4 regions of the Bacillus sp. JJ1562 genome follow, and region 3 is predicted to be linked to each of the others. Evidence: riboswitches for the same ligand, from Rfam matches in the RefSeq annotation. Region 3 holds a riboswitch; each other region holds the start of a gene.

Region 1 (3,130 bases), on a different contig from region 3:
TAGAATTCCAAGCTCTTTAATGGATTTTCGGTCACGAATCAACTCTTTTCCTAATTGAAGAGCATGTTGTTTCGCTGAGATTCTTTGCTCAAAGTTTTCAATTCCATCCAAATCGGCTACATGTGCTAGCCCGATTGTTCTGCGAATTAATTCACAGCCTGCAAATCCAATCGCATCTTCAAATGCATGCTCAAGAACATATTCCAAATAGCCTTCAGTATCACGGTATAGATCTACAGCTTCATTTTTCCAAGCTTGTGAAAATATTGCCGAAAACACATCCCATGTTTTTTCAATATGTTGATAGAGTGGCTCACGTTTTTCAGAATCTCGTGAAATCGCATTTAATAATAGATTTGCAATGAATTGACCAAGGTCAAAGCCAAGTGGTCCAAAATAAGCAAATTCAGGATCTATTACTTTTGTCTCTGCATCGCTTGCGAAAATACTTCCTGTGTGTAAATCGCCGTGTAATAGAGCATCTGCTTGAGTTAAGAACTTTTGCTTTAACTTTGCAACCTCAAGCTTAAGTGGTTGGTCAGCCCAAATCTGCTCAACATCATTTCGTAGCTCCTCTTCAAAGCTGTTTGTATCAATATCAAAAAATGGATCTGTGAAAACAAGATCTTCTGTAATTTTACAAAGGTCAGGGTTAATAAATTTTTGTACAAGTACTTTTTTCTTTGTTGGCTCTAGTCCAAAGTCTGATGAATAAAATAGAGTTTTTGCTAAATATGTCCCGATGTGCTCTGATAAAAGAGGGAAGTTTTTACCCTCAATTAGTCCAGTTCTTGAAATTTGTAAACGGGAGAGGTCTTCCATCACAGTAACGGCTAATTGCTCATCCGTATAATAAACCTTTGGCACAAGTGCTGGAACATGGTCAGCAGCCGTTAATAATGCATTAGCTTCAATGGTTGCTCGCTTCAAGGATAGAGGCCAGCTCTCACCAACAACCTTTGCATAAGGTAATGCTTGCTTAATGATGATTCCTTTTGCGTTATCTTCAGGGGTAATATGAAAAACTAAATTTAGATTTCCATCTCCGATTTCCTTGCATCGTAGCACTGTTCCTTCTTCAAACAAGCGAAGTCGATTGGCTAAGGCCACCGCAGTACTTTCTGTTAAAGGTTCATAAATTGATTGATAAGAAATTGACATTTTATATACCTCCAGTAATACATTTTTATAGTCGTTGGAGGCTTTTCTAAAACAGAAAAGCCTCTTTCACATTCGAAAGAGGCTTGAAGACGCTGCATCAAACCTCTTATCTGCCAAGAAGTTCAATACTTCCTGTTGGAATTAGCACCGTGCCTTGTGGGTTTCCCCGGCGCTAATAAAAAGCGCCCCACCTTACGATGGAATTACAGTCGGTTGCTGGGCATCATCGGGCCAAGTCCCTCTGCCTACTCTTGATAAGAGATCAATATTAAAGATATTTAATTATATGTTAATACTGAAAAGAATGATATCAACGAATACACATAATTGTCAATATATTTTTCACTTTATTCAGGCGGGGTTCAAATCCCGACTAAATAAAGTGAAGCCTCCGGCGGAGACATGCGATTTTCAAAGGAAATTTTCCCCGCATTAACTGGTACTAAGCCCTCATAGAGGACAACTACCAGTAAATGCCCGATTGGTTCAACTAACAATCGGCAAAATAAATTTCACCGATTGAAGATTCACTGTATCTCGCTTAGGATCAAAGACTAAGAACGCCACTTCCTGTGGCAACGTCTTTGTGACCCACCTCGTGTGGGCCTAAAAAATCAGGGTGCAAATACTCCTAGGTGTTTTTGATTTTAATTTCTATGAATGATAAAAATTAGGACGACGATCTTGGAAAATAGGAATTTGTTTTCTGACTTCTTGTACCTTGCTAAGGTCAATTTCACCAACTAACGTAGTTGCATCAGTACCTGCTTCGGCAATAATGGTTCCCCAAGGATCGATAATCATCGAATGCCCGCCAAACACGTTATCTGGGTTACTTCCAACACTGTTACAAGCAACAACATAGCATTGATTTTCTATCGCACGACTTAGGAGGAGAGTACGCCAATGCTCAAGGCGTGGGAGCGGCCATTCCGCTACCACGAATAAAATTTCTGCGCCACTTGTTGTATGTGCGCGAATCCATTCGGGGAAGCGAATGTCATAGCAGATGACCCCGGCAGCAGGTACATTTTCAATCGTAAAATCACCTTTTGCATCGCCAGCCTTTAAATACAAATGCTCATCCATAAGCTGGAATAAATGAAGCTTACTGTATTCACTAGTCATTTCACCATCTCGATTAAAGACAAACATAGTGTTTGTAACGCCTTGCTCAGTCTTTTTGGCAATAGAGCCGGCTACTATATTAACAGAGTATTGTTTTGCTAAATTTTTCATAAATTCTTTCGTTTCGTCACCATTATTATCCGCAATTTCATCTAGTCTCGTTAAGTCATATCCCGTTGTCCAAAGCTCTGGTAGGATAATAATATCGGGTTTATCCGTAGTCATTGTTTTTTTGATCTCTTTAGATATTAGGTCAAAATTTTCTTGCGGTTTTCCAATTTGAATATCATACTGAATACATGCAATTTTTAGATTCATTTAAGGTCCTCCCTATGAAATGATACTTTACAAGTTAACTCTAACAATATATGATTTTAGACTAGTATTTCAAGTATTTTGAAGAAGGTGTAGATGTGAAAAATTTCAAACAATCAGAAATTCTGAAAAATTTACCGAAACAGTTTTTCGCTTCACTTGTTGCAAAGGTGAACAATGTCGTTGCCGATGGGCACGATGTCATAAATTTAGGTCAGGGAAATCCTGATCAGCCAACGCCACAACATATTGTAGAAGCCTTAAAAAAGGCTGCGGACCAACCGAAATTTCATAAATATTCTCCGTTTCGCGGGCATTCATTTTTGAAAAAAGCAGCAGCAGATTTTTATCAACGTGAATACGGAGTTGAACTTGACCCAGAAAAGGAGGTTGCTATTCTTTTTGGAGGAAAAGCAGGATTAGTTGAAATTCCACAATGCCTTTTAAATCCAGGTGATGTTGCATTGGTCCCAGATCCTGGTTACCCCGATTATTGGTCAGGGGTTGAACTTGCTAGAGCCGAAAT
Region 2 (3,130 bases), on a different contig from region 3:
GGTTTATGGAGGAGTCGACTTGCATGTTCACAGTGACGCCATTTGCAATCATATGGGCATTTGGGATGCTTAATTGGAGTTGATTCGCAACAATTGGCTGCTTCACATATTTTTTAAGTAACTGGATTTGCATAGGCTTTTGATTAGAAACTCCAAAATGACGAACCTTTCCAGAAGACTCTAATTGGTCAAATGCTTCTGCAACCTCTTCTGGCTCAACAAGGGCATCAGGACGGTGTAAAAGTAAGACATCAAGATAATCCGTATTGAGTCGTTTTAAAATTCCATCAACAGAATTAAGGATATGCTCCTTTGAAAAATCAAACATTCCTTTTCGAATGCCACATTTGGATTGAAGAATGATTTTTTCTCTCACATCATCATTCATATGTATCGCATCTGCAAAGATTTCCTCACAAGCACCTTTTCCGTATATATCGGCGTGATCAAAGAAGTTTGCTCCCATTTCTATAGCTGTTTGAACAAACTTTTCTGCTTCAGGCTTTTCCAAAGAATTAATCCTCATACAGCCTACTGCAACAACTGGTACCTCAAGTGAACTAGTTCCTAGTTTTATTTTTCGCATGTTTTACTTACCTCCAATTTTAGAACTGCTGTTACTGTCTCCACTATCTAGTCTACATATTTCGATATTGAAAGGAAAGCCTAGAAAAAAGGGGGTTTTGTAATGAAACGGATGTTACTGCTGTTACTATTGTCGTTCCCGATGTTTTTCTTGATGGGTTGCGGAGATGATGAAATGCCTGAAGAAGGCGAAGACATCGAGGAAATCGAAGAAGAGGATGAAATTGGTGACGGCGAAATTGATGACGAATAGAATACAAAAAAGTGTTCCTCCTGGATTAGGAGGAACACTCTTATTAGTTACGCAACGTTTGCTGCTGTTTTTGTTGCTTTTTTCTCGTTGAATCGTTTTGTAAGGTAAGGTACTGCGAATCTGTCTACACCGTAGTAGTAAGTTGCAGCGCCTGCGAATAGGAGAATAACCGTTACTGTGTACAGTACTGGGTTTGTGCTTACAGTTCCAGCAAGTAAGAAGTTAAGGTTCATGAATCCTGCTGCAAGTAACGCTGGGATAGTAGCAGCACCTACAATTAATCCAAGACCTACTAGGAATTCGCCCCAAGGAATAAGCACGTTGATTATTTCAACATTTGGTAGGGCAAAGCCTTCAAGGAATGTTGCGTACCAGCCTGCTACCGCGGGATGTTCACCACCTGCTTTAGCCAATGCGCCTTGTAGGAAACCGCCTGCGTCAAATCCTCCAGTAATTTTATGAAAACCAGCTTCAATCCACTGAATACCTAACCAAATTCGTAATACTGTCCAAATAACTGCCATTTTAGGTCCTTTTAAGAATGTTCTCATTCTAATCTCCCCTTATAATTGATTTGTGAAACTCTTCACAAGTTGTTGTAAAAAAATATGAGTGCTTAGCTGCCAGCTTTTGTGTAGTTTGTTTGTGAAGTTTTTCACTAACTTTCTACACTCTTAATATACAATGGATTTCTGGTAAAAGCAATAGGCTTCACAAATCAGACACAATATATTTTTACGTCTTTTTTTTGCTTAGAATACATAGGTATAGGGATACGATTTGGATTCAAAATAATATTCCAATTAGGTAAAATATTTAAAAAAGTGTTTGACTTTAGATTTTTCACATACTATAATCCTTTTATAAAGCAAAACAGGAACGTATTAATTTAATAAAGACTCTTATCCAGAGCGGTGGAGGGACATGGCCCTACGAAACCCGGCAACCTTCAAGATTATTCTTGAAAAGGTGCTAATTCCAACAGGTATAAATACCTGAGAGATAAGAGGAGGAAAAAAGCCCTCTTCTTATTGAAGAGGGCTTTTTCTATCGCTTAAAAGATGAAGGTTTGGAATTACATTAGTATAATCTTGAGTTTTTCTATAAAAATACTGAGTGAAGAGGAGACGAGATATGAAAAACATAGGTACATTTCTTATTGCAGCACTGATTTTAATTGGGATTGTCGGTTGTTCCGATAGCACAGGTAAAGCTAGCCAAGGGAACAAAAAACCAGAAAAAATTACATTAGATTATGCCTTTTACTCTCCAACTAGTCTTGTGTTAAAAGAATTTGGTTGGGCAGAGGAAGCATTCAAGGAAGAAGGAATTAAGGTTGAGTTTGTTCTTAGCCAGGGAAGTAATAAAGCCCTCGAATTCTTGAACAGTGGAAGCGCTGATTTTGGTTCATCTGCAGGGGCAGCTGCTTTAATGGCAAAAGCAAACGGTGCACCGATTGAATCCGTTTATATTTATTCAAAGCCAGAGTGGACTGCACTTGTAGCGAATAAAGATTCTAAGATTCAAAGTGTAAGTGACTTAAAAGGGAAAAAGGTCGCCGCAACCATCGGGACTGACCCCTATATTTTCCTATTGCGGGCCCTAGATGAGGAAGGATTAAGTCCATCCGATGTTGAGATTGTCAATCTACAGCATGGAGATGGAGCGGGGGCTTTATCATCTGGTCAGGTAGATGCATGGTCAGGACTAGATCCTCATATGGCAAGAGTTGAATTAGAAACAGACGCGAAGCTTTTCTATCGCAATGCTGATTTTAATACGTATGGGACTTTAAATGTCCGCTCGGAATTTGCGGAAAAATACCCCGGTTACGTTGAAAAGGTCATAGAAGTTTACGAAAAGGCTCGTACTTGGGTTTTAGAAAATCCGGAAGAGGCTGCAGAAATTCTTGCAAAATCAGCAAATATTGATATTGATGTAGCACACAAGCAATTAAATGAACGCAATGATTTTTCTAATCCGGTGCCAGGGGAATCTCAAATTGAGGCATTAACGGAAGCGGGTAAGGTTCTTCAAGCACAGGATATCATCAAAAAAGACGTTGAATTGGAAAAAGTAATCGAAGAATTGATTAATCCGACGTTTGCGCAAAAAGTAATAAAACAATAAGGGGCCCATTTTTCTAAGTGGCACCCCCTCTCTAAAGGAGGAGGCAACATGAACACAAAAGGCGAAGCGTTATCAAGGCAAATTAAGGTGAAGTCGAAAACACAATTTGTTTTATCAGGAAATGTAAAGGTAGTCCTACTTGGAAGTATCATACCTGCCATT
Region 3 (3,130 bases):
TTAGATAAAATATCAGGCGCACTCATAAAACTAAGACACAAAAATCCAATTATACCGAGCAATAGTGCCCAGAAAATAACTTCATCTCCAAACATTCCTGTAAAAATGGTTAAAATTATGCCGACTGAGACAAATCCAATGGATCCCCATCGACGACTTCTTCCATAGTGTATTAACTGTTTACTTTGCACAAGGACACTAGCAGCACTATCTAAAGCTGGCATCAAAGTTGGATAAAATATGTGTAAAACAATCGTTACTATTAGTAAACTAGCAAAGGAACTTGCCGGAATATAACAAAGAAGTGCAACCAGTGTGCCGATTCCTGCCACATTTAATTGAATTTTATGGCTAAATCTCTCTGATAAATAAGGAAATGCAAATAATGTGGACAGGCCTCTTGCGATTAAACCGAGGCTCATGATTAAACTAGCTTCTGAGACTGTAATTCCTTTTGTAAAAATCATCCAACCTGACCAATAAGGTAGAAAAATACCCCATGTCATAAAAAAACTAAAAAAATGTGTACTCATCCAACGTTGTGTATTCATACTTACCCTCCTTATTGATCGCATGATATCATGGAATATATAGAATTAATATGAGATATCTCATGTTTTTGAGGTGGAGTATGGAAATTTACAAAGGTGAGAAGAAACGGCTGTATTTGGAAAATAACTCAATAGCACATCTATTTTCCTTTCAAGTTGAAGAGTTTATAGAAGTGCACGAATATCAACGTGGTGAATGGATTATTCAAGAGGGAAGGAGACCGGATTTTTTATTTTATGTAACGGAAGGAAAAGCAAAAATATATGTAACACATCAAAATGGGAAAGTATCTTTAATAAATTTTATTAGTGCAAATGACTACATTGGGGAGATGGAATTATTAAATGATGTGTACTATACAAAGGGAATTCAAGTATCAACGAAGACTATTTGTTTTGCACTTCCATTTTATCGATATCGCGCAAAATTACTTGGGGATACAAAGTTTCTACGTGAATTAACTAAGTTATTAAGTGTAAAAGCAACACTTATGGCAGCAAAGTATTCACAGAGCCTCGCTTTCCCTCTTGAAAATAGGCTTGCCGATTTTATTTTGCAAACTGCTGATGAAGGGATTTATAGGGAGAAACACGTAATAGTTTGTGATTATTTAGGTGTATCTTATCGGCACCTATTGCATGTACTTACAAAATTTTGCGATAAAAATTACCTGCAAAAGGAAGGTCGGAACTACCAAATTAAACAACACCATTCCTTGTATGAACTTGCCGAGGTGTTGAAAAATAAATAACTATATAGATAAAAGGATATTGTTCAATCACCAAATAGGAAAAGTTAAATACTCATTTAGATACATTATGATTAACCGTATCATAAGTAAATTATTACCTAAAATAATAACAAGAATTTTTAAAAAACTTATTGACAATTAAAGGTGTTCCATGTAACTTATTAAGTACAATTAAATTATCGATGAATTCTTATCCAGAGAGGTGGAGGGACTGGCCCTTTGAAGCCTCGGCAACAGACTAGTTAGTACTGTGCCAAATCCTGCAAGCAAAGAGCTTGAAAGATAAGAAGAGAAGATTAAATTTAAACTTTAAACTCTCTTCTTTGGTGAAGAGGGTTTTATTTTTTGCCAAAATTACGTGCTCATTGGTCAATTAGGGCATTGAATGAATAGGGGGGATGGGAAAGTATGGCTCCGTAACTAGAAAGATTACATATAAAAAAATACTATGCCGATTAGACAACTAAAGGCATCTTTATCCAATAGCTTCTTTTGATGATATTGGAATAAGGATGCCTTTTTTTCTTGTCTTTTTTAAAGGGGATTCGTTTTCTAGGAGTAAAACTTTGGGTCATTAAAAGTGACCATAAACAGAGGGGGATTACAAGTTGATTAAGTTTGAGGAAGTAAGTAAGGTTTTTAGTTCCGGTGGGAAAGAGATACAAGCGGTAAAAGATATTTCCTTAACAATTTCAAAAGGAGAAATCTTTGGGGTGGTTGGATTTAGTGGTGCTGGTAAAAGTACATTGCTCCGACTCGTTAATTTACTGGAACGTCCTACGTCTGGAAGGGTATTGGTTAACGACTTAGACATTTCTAGTATTTCTCAAGCAAATCTACGGAAATTACGAAGAAAAATAGGGATGATCTTTCAATCTTTTAATCTTTTTAACTCACGTACAGTATATGGAAATATCGCTTATCCTTTAAAACTTGCTAAGATGCCGAAACAGCAAATTGACAACCGTGTGAAAGAATTACTTCAATTTGTTGGTTTGCAAGATAAGGCAGATCAATACCCAGAGCAGCTCTCGGGTGGACAAAAGCAAAGAGTCGGTATTGCAAGAGCGCTTGCGACATCACCAGACATTCTTATTTGTGATGAAGCGACTTCTGCGTTGGATCCCGAAACAACAGGAGAAATCCTTCAATTATTACGTAAGGTTAATGAAGAGTATAATATTACAATTTTGCTTATTACTCATGAGATGCATGTAATCCGTAGTATTTGTCATCGAATGGCCGTTATGGAAAATGGATCTGTGATTGAAGAAGGAAATGTTTATGATATATTTTCGAACCCACAATCAAAAACGACGAAAAACTTTATTAGTTCTGTGTTAAACGACAAGCTTTCTAGCAAACTTTTAGAAAAATTGCGCAATAACCATTCAGGAAATTTGTATCGTGTGATTTTTTCAGGTGGTGCTTCTAGTGAGCCAATACTGTCACGAGTAACGAGAAAGCATGGGATTGATTTCAATATTATTTACGGAAGCATTAACGAGTTACAGGATCAATTGTTTGGTAGTTTAATTGTTGAGTTTCAGGGTTCCGATCAATTAATTCAGCAAGTAATCAATGAACTTGAACAAATTGTTGAAATAAGGGAGGTGATTAACCATGAGAGTTGATTGGAGTACATTTTGGCCTCGTATTGTCGAAGCAACTGGTGAAACGATTTTGATGGTAGTTTTTACGTTAGTTTTTTCAAGCATTATTGGTATAGCAATGGGGGTGCTCTTTTTTGTCACACGTAAAGGGAACATATTGGAAAATAAATATATATTTCTCGTACTTAACTTATTAGTGAATATTGTTCGTCCA
Region 4 (3,130 bases), on a different contig from region 3:
GTGTCAACCTCTTGATAGACACAGTGGATACCGTATGTTTTCGCATCCTTCGGAGAACGAATGTCAATTGGCTCTCCTTCGAGGGTAATTACTCCTGTGTCAAGCTCGTAAGCACCCGATAGAATTTTCATCAGCGTGCTTTTGCCTGCTCCATTTGCACCAAGTAAGGCATGAACCTCACCACTTTCAAGTTCAAAAGAAGCCTGCTCAAGAGCAATCACCTTTCCAAAGCTTTTTGTCATTTCCTTCATTTCAAGTAAAGGCATCTACATATCCTCCTTTACAGAGGACCACGGGCGGTCCTCTTTTTTACTCACCAGCCTCAAGCTTTTTCAACTCGTCTGTGTAGCCCTGTTCGCTTTTACCCCAGCCTTCAATGTACTGGTCAAGCTCCGCAGTTGTGATTTTTTCCGCTGGAAGTGCATCCTTTGTTACGAAAACTGGCTCTAATTTTACGCGTTCAGGTGTTTCATTACCGTTTAGTTTTTGATAGGCAAAACGAACTTGGATGCGTCCGATATCTTTTGGATCAACCGCTGCAGACGCAACCCATGGGCTGTTATCTGCTTGAATCATTTGTAAATCCTCATCACTCATGTCAATTCCGTAAACCTTAATATCTGTACGACCTGCTTGTTCGATGGCACGAACAGCACCTTTCGCAAATTCATCCCATGCTGCCCAAACCGCTGTAATTTGACCTTCCTCAGGATACTGCTTTAATAGAGCTTCCATTTGTGCTTGTGTATCAAGAGCAGTGTTTGCTGTTGCTGCACCAAATGTTGCGATTTCTTTAATGCCATCGTTGCTATCAAGAAACTCTTGGTATGCCAGCTGACGTCTCTCCATTGGCGCGAAGCCCGCAACCCAAATTTTAACGATATTTGCTTCACCACCAGCGTCTTCCGCTAATTTTTCAAGGGTCATTTGTGCCATTTGCTGGTCGCCTTGCTCAAGAACAGTTACACCGTCAACTTCCACTTCTGCATCAAACACAACGACTGGGATTCCTTTGTCGACCGCTTTTTGTACAGAGCTTTGAAGAGCTTCCTTTGTTCCATGGTCAATTAAAATCGCATCAAAGCCTTGGTTTACTGCTGCATCAACGTTTGACGCCATTTTAGCGAGGTCTCCTTCAGATGTAAAAACGGTTGTTTCTCCTGCGAACTTTTTCACTTGTTCTTCAACACCCTCAATATATTGCGCTGAAAAAGTTCCTAAGTTTTGTTGCATGATTAACGCGATTTTTTTGTTTGCTAATGGATGATCTGAATTCTTTACTTCTTCGCCATCAGTTTTTGCTGTTTCATCTGCTACTTTCGGTTGGCAGCCAACTAATACTGCGATAATTAATAATGTAGTAAATAATAGTTTTGTTAGTTTCATTGTTTTTCTCCCCCTATTTTGTATGTAATCTTATTTTTCACATCTGTCTACTCAAGCTGGAAGTCATCACACTCCTGTTATTTGAGGTTTTTTTAAAAAATTAAAAAGCCTCTTTCTTATCAGAAAGAGGCTTGAAGCATACAAAAGTCTTCGCACCTCTTATCTACCAGAAAGAATCATCCTTCTGTTGGAATTAGCACCGTGCCTTGCGGGTCAATACCCGGCGAAAAAATTCGCCCCATTTCACAATGGAATTACGGTCGGTTGCTGGGCGTCATCGGGCCAAATCCCTCCGCCTACTCTTGATAAGAGAAAGTACAGCAATCATATTCATTTAACTTACTTGACGAGAATCATACCACGCAAAAAAACAAAATTCAATATTTTTATTATAAAAAATATTTTAATAATGGAAAAGTTTTTAAAAGTTGTAAGATACCTTTTGTACGAGGATGCAAATGCAATTGACTATGAAGCAATTATCTTATTTAAAACGCATTTCCGGATGATTCATGCGCAATTACGCGCTCCCCCTCCAAGTTCCCCCATAAAAAAAAGGAACCAGGAGAACCGTCCCCCCTGGATCCTTTATAATGCCTTCTCATTCCGATTAAGTACTCGTAAAAAGTTTTGTTCAAATAATGGCATTTCTTCTGCCGAAAGCTGTGAAGCGAAGATGTGCTCACTTTCTTTTTTTAATGTTTGAAGTAATAGTAGCATGACGGTTTGTACAGTGAGGTTAGGGTCGATCAATTCTGTCAAGGAAGCCATCGTTTCCGGCTTCACATCCGGGTAGACAAATTTCGTTTCAGCCCCCTGTAGCCCCATCTCGTAAAATCTTCTGATTATTTCTGCTCGTTCAGAACCACTTCCGGTCACACCTAGATAAATTTGCACAGCCACTCCGTTACGAAGGCGGCGTTGGGATATCCCCGCAAATTTTTTTCCATCTATACTTAAATCATAGCTGCCAGGACAATACGATCCGACAACTTCGCGTGCCACGATATCAACTTCATAGCCTTCAAACATTTTTCGAATCAGCTCAAGCATTGTATCGTAGCCACGATTGATATCAATTCCTTTTTCCGTTTCAGGAAAAATTAGCGAAATGTTTAGTACTCCTTCATCAAGCACCACTGCTAGCCCACCCGAATTTCGTACGATCACACGATAGCCCATTGATTCGAGGAGCTCTATCCCTTCCTCAAGAAAAGGCAATTTCGTATCCTGAATCCCAAGCACAATGGTCTGGTGGTGAACCCAAGATCGCGCTGTGGCTGGTGATTCGCCTTTACCCACAAACGCACAAAGTGTGTCATCTATCGCAAACGATTGTAACGCATCAAATTGATAGCCTAGACTAGATTGATCAATAATCCGCCAGCTCGGCTGGTGTAAAAGACTTTCGGTCATACGGCATACTCCTATTATGTAATAGGACTTTATTATAACACAACTCGGAAACTGTTCTTAAAAATGCACTGTAAATTAAAATATAGAAATCAAAAAAAGAGCCATTATAGCCCAGTTTGTTAGTTAATAAATTTCGCAATTTCAAGGGGTGAGGATTTACTCATTTTCTGACTAATCATTGTATTTACCTTTTTCGATATTGCATCAACTGTTGTCTCCAACGTTATGGCTAACTCTTTGAACAATATTTTTTGATTATGAAGAAGAAGTTTTCGATCATGTTCACTTATTTTCTTATCAGCCATTTCAAGTTCGTATTTTTTACACA

Evidence for each region. Region 3 has a riboswitch for S-adenosylmethionine ahead of V7097_RS14425 (methionine ABC transporter ATP-binding protein). Riboswitches for the same ligand answer to the same signal wherever they lie in the genome.
Region 1: it holds a riboswitch for S-adenosylmethionine, as region 3 does, so the genes downstream of both, mtnK (S-methyl-5-thioribose kinase) here and V7097_RS14425 (methionine ABC transporter ATP-binding protein) in region 3, are expected to answer to the same signal.
Region 2: it holds a riboswitch for S-adenosylmethionine, as region 3 does, so the genes downstream of both, V7097_RS00210 (aliphatic sulfonate ABC transporter substrate-binding protein) here and V7097_RS14425 (methionine ABC transporter ATP-binding protein) in region 3, are expected to answer to the same signal.
Region 4: it holds a riboswitch for S-adenosylmethionine, as region 3 does, so the genes downstream of both, V7097_RS00630 (sugar ABC transporter substrate-binding protein) here and V7097_RS14425 (methionine ABC transporter ATP-binding protein) in region 3, are expected to answer to the same signal.

What each region holds. Positions count from the first base shown of each region.
Region 1 is NZ_JBALOQ010000034.1:77,522-80,651, reverse strand. It holds gene mtnK (S-methyl-5-thioribose kinase) at 1-1,161, opposite strand, end outside; SAM riboswitch class I at 1,265-1,422, opposite strand; gene V7097_RS18960 (carbon-nitrogen family hydrolase) at 1,816-2,607, opposite strand; gene V7097_RS18955 (pyridoxal phosphate-dependent aminotransferase) at 2,703-3,130, shown strand, end outside.
Region 2 is NZ_JBALOQ010000002.1:23,907-27,036, forward strand. It holds gene V7097_RS00195 (aldo/keto reductase) at 1-586, opposite strand, end outside; gene V7097_RS00200 (hypothetical protein) at 689-838, shown strand; gene V7097_RS00205 (DoxX family membrane protein) at 886-1,389, opposite strand; SAM riboswitch class I at 1,738-1,847, shown strand; gene V7097_RS00210 (aliphatic sulfonate ABC transporter substrate-binding protein) at 1,973-2,968, shown strand; gene V7097_RS00215 (ABC transporter permease) at 3,017-3,130, shown strand, end outside.
Region 3 is NZ_JBALOQ010000022.1:40,495-43,624, reverse strand. It holds gene V7097_RS14435 (MFS transporter) at 1-551, opposite strand, end outside; gene yeiL (transcriptional regulator YeiL) at 632-1,303, shown strand; SAM riboswitch class I at 1,491-1,592, shown strand; gene V7097_RS14425 (methionine ABC transporter ATP-binding protein) at 1,912-2,937, shown strand; gene V7097_RS14420 (methionine ABC transporter permease) at 2,927-3,130, shown strand, end outside.
Region 4 is NZ_JBALOQ010000002.1:117,435-120,564, reverse strand. It holds gene V7097_RS00635 (sugar ABC transporter ATP-binding protein) at 1-266, opposite strand, end outside; gene V7097_RS00630 (sugar ABC transporter substrate-binding protein) at 310-1,386, opposite strand; SAM riboswitch class I at 1,543-1,698, opposite strand; gene V7097_RS00625 (lipoate--protein ligase family protein) at 1,975-2,802, opposite strand; gene V7097_RS00620 (CarD family transcriptional regulator) at 2,922-3,130, opposite strand, start outside.